2 regions of the Planococcus beijingensis genome follow, and region 2 is predicted to be linked to the other one. Evidence: riboswitches for the same ligand, from Rfam matches in the RefSeq annotation. Region 2 holds a riboswitch; the other holds the start of a gene.
The links. A riboswitch is a leader RNA that binds a small molecule or an ion and turns the genes downstream of it on or off. The one in region 2 is predicted to bind S-adenosylmethionine.
Positions count from the first base shown of each region.

Region 1: another riboswitch for S-adenosylmethionine. It lies ahead of IRE19_RS02640 (methionine biosynthesis PLP-dependent protein); the one in region 2 lies ahead of IRE19_RS00825 (O-acetylhomoserine aminocarboxypropyltransferase/cysteine synthase family protein).

Region 1 covers NZ_JADHDZ010000001.1:577,998-581,495, forward strand. Annotated here, with positions in the region: gene metC (cystathionine beta-lyase) at 5-1,177, opposite strand; gene IRE19_RS02640 (methionine biosynthesis PLP-dependent protein) at 1,170-2,294, opposite strand; SAM riboswitch class I at 2,371-2,474, opposite strand; gene IRE19_RS02645 (antibiotic biosynthesis monooxygenase family protein) at 2,769-3,074, shown strand; gene IRE19_RS02650 (hypothetical protein) at 3,071-3,424, shown strand; gene IRE19_RS02655 (cobalamin B12-binding domain-containing protein) at 3,441-3,498, shown strand, end outside.
Region 2 covers NZ_JADHDZ010000001.1:153,905-160,092, forward strand. Annotated here, with positions in the region: gene IRE19_RS00815 (methionine ABC transporter ATP-binding protein) at 1-751, opposite strand, end outside; SAM riboswitch class I at 887-1,001, opposite strand; gene IRE19_RS00820 (glycerol-3-phosphate acyltransferase) at 1,126-1,767, opposite strand; SAM riboswitch class I at 1,902-2,018, shown strand; gene IRE19_RS00825 (O-acetylhomoserine aminocarboxypropyltransferase/cysteine synthase family protein) at 2,119-3,411, shown strand; gene metX (homoserine O-acetyltransferase MetX) at 3,424-4,437, shown strand; gene IRE19_RS00835 (helix-turn-helix domain-containing protein) at 4,500-4,730, opposite strand; gene IRE19_RS00840 (EamA family transporter) at 4,835-5,710, shown strand; gene IRE19_RS00845 (mechanosensitive ion channel) at 5,853-6,188, shown strand, end outside.

The DNA.
Region 1 (3,498 bases), 420 kb from region 2:
TTTTTCAGTTAGCAATGCTTAACCCGTTGCGGCGTGCTACTTGAGCCAATGCTTGGCTAAGATCCTGTACCAAATCATCCGGATGTTCCAAGCCGACGGAATAGCGCAGCAAGCCATCAGTGATTCCGCGTTTTTCACGTTCCTCTGCAGGCATAGAGCCGTGTGACATCGTTGCAGGGTACGATAAAATCGACTCGACAGCGCCAAGGCTGACGGCAAACACCGGAATCCGCAGATGTTCCACAAAAACGCGTGCGGATTTTTTATCAGCTAGGCGGAAAGAGAGCACAGCTCCCGCGCTTTTTGCCTGGCGTTCGTGAATCGGATTGCCCGGATGGAATGAAAACCCTGGGTAGTATACTTCTTCGATCAATGGATGGTTGTGCAGGTATTCGGCAATTGTCCGTGCTGATTCCGATGACTGGCCAAGGCGTGCTCCTAAAGTTTTGATTCCTTGGATCAACAGGTAAGAATCCTGTGCCCCCAAGACCGAACCGAAGGTATTTTGAATAAAACCTAGGCGATTGCCGAGTTCTTCATCTTTTGTAACCGCAAGGCCTGCAACCACATCGCTGTGCCCGGAAAGGAATTTTGTTGCGCTGTGAAGAACGATGTCTGCGCCAAGTTCCAACGGATTTTGATAGAGCGGCGTCATGAAGGTATTGTCGACGAATGTCAGACAGCCATTGGCTTTCGCCAGTTTTGCTGCGATTTCGATATCCGTAATATTCATAGTCGGATTGGATGGTGTTTCCAAGTAGACGACTTTTGTATTCGGCTGAATGGCATTAGCCATTTCATTCAAATCGGTCATGTTGACGAATGTGTATTCGATATTGAATTTATCCAGCACTTCTGTGATGAAGCGGTAAGTTCCGCCGTAGACATCTTCTGATACCAGGACATGGTCGCCAGAAGACAAGAGCATAAATGCGGAAGAGATAGCAGCCATCCCGGAAGAAAAGGCAAAGCCGCGCTTGCCGCCTTCCAATTTTGCGATGGTTTCCTCTAATGCCAGACGTGTCGGATTCCCGGAACGGCTGTAATCAAATGGGCCAAATGAATCCAGGCTTTTCTGATGGAATGTGGAAGATAAATAAATCGGTACGTTGACAGCTCCGGTTAATGGGTCAACTCCGGTAGAATGAATAAACTTGGTTTCGATGCGATCAGTCATATTCAACAACCTCCTTCTTCAATTTCGAAAATGCCTGTGTCAAATCGGCAATTAAATCTTCAGCGAGTTCGACGCCAACTGAGAAGCGCAATAGCCGGTTGCAAACGCCGCGCCGGGTACGTTCTTCAAATGGAATATCTGCATGGGTTTGGGTAGCCGGATAAGTGATGAAGCTTTCGACGCCGCCTAAACTCTCGGCAAATGTAATGAGTTTAATGTTTTCAAGAAAAGGGCCAACCCATTCTTCGTCCTGCAGGCGGAAGGATAACATGCCACCTTTTCCGGGGTAGAGCACATCAGAAACAACTGATTGCTGCAACAGGAATTCCGCAATGGTTTTGGCATTGGCTTCATGTTGGCGCATGCGTAATGGCAAAGTCTTCAATCCGCGTATCAACAACCAGGAATCGAAAGGCGACAGTACGGCGCCGACCGAGTTATGGAATGTTGAAAGCCTTTCACAAATGCTTTCGCCTTTTGCGACAACCAAACCAGCGAGTACATCGTTGTGGCCGCCGATGTACTTCGTGGCGCTGTGGATGACTATATCCGCTCCGAGTGCAATCGGCTGCTGGAGATAGGGGGTCAAGAACGTGTTGTCGACAATCAGCAGCAGGTCATGCTTTTTCGCTAAAGCTGCATAGGCAACAAGATCAATTTCCTGCATGAGTGGATTGGTCGGCGTTTCAATGAACAATGCCCGTGTATTCGATGTTATTTTTTCTTCTGTATCTTCAACGTTCTTAAATTCGGCATAGGTGGGATGAATGTTATAGGCGGAAGTAAAGTGGTCAAGCAGGCGGTATGTTCCACCATATATATCTTCCGGAACCAACAATTCGTCGCCAGGACGGAAGAGGGACAAGACCAATTGGATAGCCGCCATTCCCGAGCTGCAGGCAAATCCGGCATCGGCGCCTTCGAGTTCCGCAAAGCCTTCTTCAAGGACAGCGCGTGTCGGGTTTTTGGTTCGTGTGTAATCATAGCCCGTCGATTTGCCAAGTCCTTCATGTTCATAAGCCGTCGATAAATATATGGGCGGATTCACAGCTCCTGTAGTTGAATCGCTGCGATTGCCTAATTGAACCAATAAAGTTTCCAAGCTGTTTTTTGTCATTCCACTCATCCTCCCAACAATAAAACAGGGGCTTTTCTTCAATGAAAGAAGAAAGCCCCTGTCTAGAAACGCATTCTTCTCATCTTTTAGGCGCAGCCTATTGGAATTAGCACCGTGTCTTCGTCAGACTGGTTGCTGAGACTTCACAGGGCCAAATCCCTCCGTCTCTCTAGATAAGAAATATCTTATTAAGTTTATGTTGTATCTATTACGATGTTTCTAATCTTAAATCATTTAACCATGGAAAGCAAGGGTGAATTTTAAATAGTTAAAATAGAAAGAAAACAGTAAGCGGAAATAGTAGATAGAGCCTTGTACATCCATGTCAGATCGGATGTCGCATCAGTAAGTAGAATAATTTGCTTCCAGTTAAAGAATCAGGGCTCATCACTACAGAACCGCGGTATTCTTTTAATTCGCATATCGAAGTGTTATAATTTATGGAGGAAATTTTGTGTATAAAGGAGAAAGCAAATGTATATTGTCACTTCGACGGTGGTTGTTCCGCCTGAAAAAACCGAGGAAGTTATCGGGATTTACCAAAAGCGTTCACGCCGCGTCGATCGGGCGGAAGGCTTTCATTTATTTAGATTGATCCAAAACACCAAAAAGAAAAATGAATTGACGGTCCATATGGAATGGCATACGAAAGCATCTTATATGGCGTGGGTGAGAAGCCAGGAATTCAAGGAGATCCATGATCTCGAGAAAAATTACCCGGACCAGGAATTAGCGGGAATTATCCCTGTTGTTCGGCAGTACGAAGTGGTGGCAGAATGAAGAACGACGTAAAAAATAAAATTGCTTCTGAAACGGCAAAAAGCATATATGCTGCATACCCGACACTTTGGGAGCGTTTTGGAGAGCGCGGTTTTGAGCATACAGAAAAAGATAACCATCACCACTTGGATCATTTGGAGACTGCGTTTTCCCTCAAGGATGAACAGGTATTTATTGAGTACGCCATTTGGTTGGAAACTGTTTTGACAAGCCGGAATGTTGAAAGAGCCTTAATCATCGATAATTTTGAGCGCTTACTGCAGATCCTTCCGGGGAATACAGAACAAGAGGAAGAAGTCTTTATGTCAGGTTGTTTGCAAAGTGCCATTGCGGTGTTGAAACATTCATAGAGTAAAGGAGGCTGACATGAATAATCAATCTAAAAAGTTGGCCGAGTTATTTTTGGCCGGCAATGAAAAGCAGG
Region 2 (6,188 bases):
CCGGAAGTTCGTCGTTCATGACGGAACGGACAAACCGTTGGGTGGTCGGCTGCTGCGGGTTTGAGAAAATGTCGAAGACGCTGCCTTGTTCGATCACTTTTCCTGCTTCAAGCACAGCCACTTTATCGCAAATTTCCCGGATAACTCCCATCTCATGAGTAATGAGCAGGATGGTGATGTTGTATTCTTTATTGATTTTGCGCAATAGGTCCAAAATCGACTTGGTCGTTTGGGGATCGAGCGCTGATGTTGCCTCATCGCATAACAGAACGGAAGGATTGGTCGCAAGTGCACGGGCAATGCCGATGCGTTGCTTTTGTCCACCTGACAGCTGGTCGGGGTATTTTTGTGCCTGATCGGCCAGTCCGACAAAGTCCAGCAGTTGCTTCACTTGTTCATCAATTTCATTTTTCGGTGTCTTAGCGAGCAGCAATGGCATCGCGACGTTATGGTAAACCGTTTTTGAACTCAACAGATTGAAATGCTGGAAAATCATGCCGATGTCCTTGCGGATGGTTCGGATTTCTTTGCTGGATAGAGTGGAAATATCTTTCCCTTGGATTAAGACGCGTCCTGCAGAAGGACGTTCAAGCAGGTTCACTGTGCGGATCAATGAACTCTTTCCGGCTCCGCTAAAGCCGATGACTCCGTAAATCTCGCCGGTTTCGACGGTCAAATCAATTCCGTTCAAGGCATGGATTTCTTGTTTCCCGGATTGGTAGGTCTTGGCGACGCCTTCGAATTGAATCATGGTGATTGAACCTCCTCATGCTGTAATGGATCTTATTAAATCGACGGTGTCTCACATTCTTCGGAGAAAATGGAAAAGGAGCCCTCTTTTTTCTCATCCATAAGAAAAAAGAGGGCTCCTGTTGAAACCATCTAATTCTCATCTTCCAAATGCTTTAGAGCATTTGCAGGAGTTGGCACAGTTTTTGCTTTTAAACAAATCTGCTGCCGAAACGTCTTAGGGCCTGTCCCTCGGTTTCTCTTGATAAGAAAGTGATGTATGCTATTCGATTCGTGGTTCTTACTTTATGGTGAAATAACAAAAAAGTCAAGGGAATTATTGATATTTATTTCACAATCTTTGAAATGAAGAAAATAATGAGTTTGGAACCGCTTTCAGACTGGATTTGTTGGTTTCTTTTTAAAAATGGAGGAAACTTTCTTCTCTTCTCCATTTTTTATTCGAATAATATTTTCGCTATGTTTCCATATGGCCATAGCAAATAAGGCACAAGCTGTCAGCAATGGCCATGGTCCGACGGCAGGACCAAAAGCGATAACAAAATAAACCGCGTAAAGGACCAGTACACCAATGACCAAATAATCCGTCGCAAGCGAAACACCGATGAGAAGTGCCAGGCCAACCAGCCCGAGCTTCCAGTCCAGTGCCAGCATGACACCGATCACCGAAGCCGTGCCTTTGCCGCCATTGAAGTTCATATAGAATGGGAAATTATGGCCGAATACGACACCGGCACCTATTATAAATAGAAAAGTCCAAATGATTTCGGGGGAAAAGGCACCCTTTTCCAGCAGAAAACGACAAGCTGCGACAGCGGCAAAGCCTTTAACAATGTCGATGAAAGCAACCAGCAAACCGTATTTCCAACCCAGCACGATGGCGGCATTGGAAGCACCGGAGTTTTTGACGCCTTCCTTTTTGACATTCACCCCAGATAAAAACTGTGCTGCTATGGAACCGTGCAAACAACCGATTCCATAGCCTGCGATAAACAACAGCAGAACCCATCCAAGCATATTCATTCCTCCTTCTATACTAGAAGATAACGTTTGGGAAGAAGCAAGGTTTCAAAATTTTTTGACTAATAGGGTTGACAAACCTTGTTAAAATTTTTATACTTCTCAACAAGACTAACAACCAAATCTAATAACTCTTATCAAGAGTGGCGGAGGGATAGGCCCTGTGATGCCCGGCAACCAACAGACGACCATGTCTGGAAAGGTGCTAATTCCTACAGAACCGAACGATAGGTTCTGACAGATGAGAGGAGGTAACTCCGTAATTTACGGCCCTCTTCTTAGCGAAGGGGGCTTTTTGCTGTTCTCTTCGGTGATCTTCATGAATAAAAAAATTAGGGGGAATAGAAAATGACAAACTTAAAACCAGAAACTTTATTGCTGCATGGCGGACAACAGGCGGATCCAACAACAGGATCGAGAGGGGTGCCGATCTACAAAACCACTTCTTATGTGTTTAAAGATACGCAGCATGCACAAGATCTTTTCGGTCTGAAAGACACCGGCAATATCTATTCACGCATCATGAATCCGACAGTTGATGTATTTGAACAGCGCGTGGCGTTATTGGAAGGCGGGACTGCTGCAGTCGCATTATCTTCAGGAATGGCGGCAATTGCGTTCTCCATTTTAAATATTGCTGAAGCAGGAGACGAAATCGTAGCGGACAGCAACCTGTATGGCGGCACTTATAATTTATTCGCCAATACGTTGCCGCGTTACGGCATTAAAACCATATTTGTTGATGCAACCAATCCTGAAAACTTTAGAGCGGCAATTACCGATAAGACAAAAGCGGTATTCGGAGAAATTATCGGCAACCCGAGCCTGAACGTTTTTGATGTAGAGAAAGTAGCGGCAATCGCCCATGAAAGCGGGCTTCCCTTATTGATTGACAATACATTTGCTTCACCATATGGCAGCAACCCGATCGAGTTCGGTGCTGATGTGGTCATTCATTCCGCTACAAAATGGATTGGAGGACACGGCACGACCATCGGCGGTGTTGCGGTGGATGCAGGAAAGTTCAATTGGGACAATCCACGTTTTCCAAATTACACACAACCGGATGAAAGTTATCACGGATTGCGTTTTGGCATCGATGTACCGGATGCTGCATTTGCGACAAAACTGCGTGTCCAGCTGCTTCGTGACTTCGGTCCTTCATTGAGCCCAGAAAGTGCACATGCCTTGCTCCAAGGACTGGAGACTTTGCACCTGCGTATTCCGAAACACAGCAGCAATGCTCAAATTGTTGCAGACTACTTGAAGCAGCACTCCCAAATCGAATGGGTCAACTTCCTTGGATTTGAAGATCATCCATCACATCAATTAGCTAAAAAATACTTAAAAAATGACGGTTTCGGATCGATTGTCAATTTCGGCATCAAAGGCGGACGGCAGGCGGGCCGCAAAGTAATCGACAGTGTGGCTCTCTGGTCCCATGTTGCGAACGTAGGAGATGCCAAGTCGTTGATCATCCATCCGGCTTCAACTACACATCAGCAGTTAAATGATGAAGAGCTGAAATCGTCGGGTGTAACGGAAGAATTGATCCGCTTATCGGTCGGTTTGGAAAATCCGGAAGATTTAATCGCCGATTTGGAGCAGGCCATTCAGGCCGCAGTTTTGGAAAACGTTTAAGGAGGGATTTGAATGGCGACAGTATCCATTGGCTCATTAACCCTGGATTCAACGAAGACGATAAATCATGTAGAGCTGGCATACGAACGTCATGGAGATGTAAATGCTCCAACTGTGCTGGTCTGCCATGCATTGACGGGCGATCAATATGCAATAGGATCCGAAGAAAACCCAGGATGGTGGGCAGGGTTAATCGGACCAGGCAAGCCGGTGGATACAGATGTTTTTCAAGTGATCACTTTTAACGTGTTGGGAGGCAGCCACGGATCGACAGGCCCACTGACCATTAATCCGGAAACGGGCCAACCATATCGTGCAGACTTTCCGACTCTGACGATACGTGATATGGTTCGCGCAGAATACTATGCATTGCAGAAATTGGGGATCAACCATCTTGCAGGAGTTTTGGGAGGTTCGCTTGGAGGCATGAAGGCCCTGGAATGGGGAAAACTGTACCCGGAATTTGTGGATGCAATTCTCCCCCTGGCCGTTACTCCCTACTACAGCGATTACGGTTTGGCTTTCAATCATATCGGCATTCAAGCCATAGAAAGCGACAGAGATTTTAATGGCGGAAATTATGAAAGCTCAGCTGACCTGAAAGGATTTCAAGTAGCCCGTATGGCTGGCATGGTCACATATCGCAGCGGGAATATGTTCAATCAGCGCTTTGGACGCAGCAAAGCCGGAGAAGAATTCAATGTGCAGTCTTATTTGAATTACCAAGGGAAGAAGTTGGCGGGGCGGTTTGATGCCAATAGCTACCTGTTGCTGCTGAAAGCAATGAACACACACGATATCGGAGAAACCATTCTTGATGTTCCGGTTTATGCTCTATCATTTACGCATGACTTGCTGTATCCGAGTGAATTGCTGGTTCCTTGGCTTGAAGAGCAAAAGGATGCGAGTTGGGAAATCATTGAAACCGAATTTGGCCACGATGGTTTTCTTGTGGAATTTGAAAAATGGGGCGGCTTTATCGAAGAAAAATTAAAAAGCTTATTAGTGCCAGAGCTTACACGCTAAGCGGGATTCGATGAAAAAGCACCTGAGGCGGGAATCCGATCCCACTTCAGGTGCTTTTTTAGTTAATCCTCGTCCTTGATATCCACATCGTCTGGTATCGGAGTGGCTCGCCATTCCTCCAGCGCTTGCTTGGCCTGTTCCAGCTGTTGAAAATGTGTTCCGAACTGAGAGGTGTTGATCATGTACTGCTCCCCATCATGGACTGCGCGAATACGGCCTTCCAATACGTAGCGATTGACTTGTTCTTCAGGCATGGATAAAAATGCGGCAGTTTCCTGGACTGTCATATACATGGGATCTCCTCCTCTTTTCTTTTATTATAATAGAAGAAGACAGCTATCTCAAACCATTGACGCCATGGTATGTTAGAAGAAGAAGTTCAAGAACAGGGGTGTTGATGTTGAATTATATGGCGTATTTATTGGTTTTGCTGGCTGCAATTTTATGGGGAACCACAGGTACAGCCCAGTCTTTTTTTCAAGGGGCAGTCCATCCGCTATCAATCGGCGCTTTTCGTTTAGCAATTGGCGGTTTTTCTTTACTGTTGTTCGTAATTGTAGCCAGGAAACTATCGGTCCGGACGATTCCATGGCCTGCCACTATTCTTGCAGCCGTCAGTATGGCGCTATTCCAACCTTTATTTTTTTCTTCAGTCCAGATGACTGGAATTGCTATCGGCACCGTTGTCACCATCGGAAGCGCACCTGTACTAACAGGATTGATCGAGTGGATAGCCTTAAAACGAAAACCTGACCGAATCTGGGGAAGTGCGACGCTTCTGGCATTAACCGGCTGCGTGCTGTTATTTGCCAATAAAGGCCAGCAACTGGTGGATCCGGTGGGCATCGCTATGGCTTTGGGCGCTGGATTTTCTTTTGCAGTTTATGCGCTGGTAAGTAAATCTGTTCTCAAGGCGATGGAGACTGTTTCTGCAGTCGCTGTGATTTTTTCATTGAGTGCTTGCTGTCTGCTGCCATTTTTATTGCTGTTTGATGTAAGCTACATAACCGTACCGCTCAATTTTTCTCTGATCATCTATTTAGGGATTGGAGCAACCAGTCTATCCTATCTGCTTTTTTCTTTTGGATTAAAGCAGATTCCCTCTTCTTCTGCAGTCACTTTGTCATTGGCTGAGCCACTGACAGCCGCTGTTTTAGGGGTAGTGGTTGTCGGAGAAGTGCTAAGTGGACTGTCGTGGCTCGGAGTCATGCTGCTTTTGGGCGGCATTTTGATATTGACGATCGGCAAGCGAAGAGAGGTTCCTGCTTCTTAAAAACCTTTCTTTGTGTTTTAAAAACCGTCCTTACGTGGACGGTTTTTCTTTTGGATGCCAAATAGCCTCATTGGAAGTTTAGGAGTGGAGCACTGAGGGGATAGTAACTAAAGATATAAAAAAATAAAAAGGAGTTGAGTATATGAACGATGTGGGCAATTCTTTCAGAGGAGTCGGCAACACGATCATCGATTATATTCCAAACGTTCTGGGAGCATTATTATTACTGCTCATCGCATGGATAGTAGCGACGATCGTTCGGGCCATTTTTACGAAAGGATTAAAAAAAGCAGGGGCAGACCGAGCTATGGTGAAAGGCCATATGGCTAAAACAAAAGAAGATGCGGACAGCAAACTGGATTCTATAGGGAAAATTCTTTATTACCTCATCTTTATCTTGTTTATTCCAAGCGTGCTGCAGGCACTGGACATGAACAATGTTGCACAGCCAATCTCGAATATGATGGACAAATTGTTG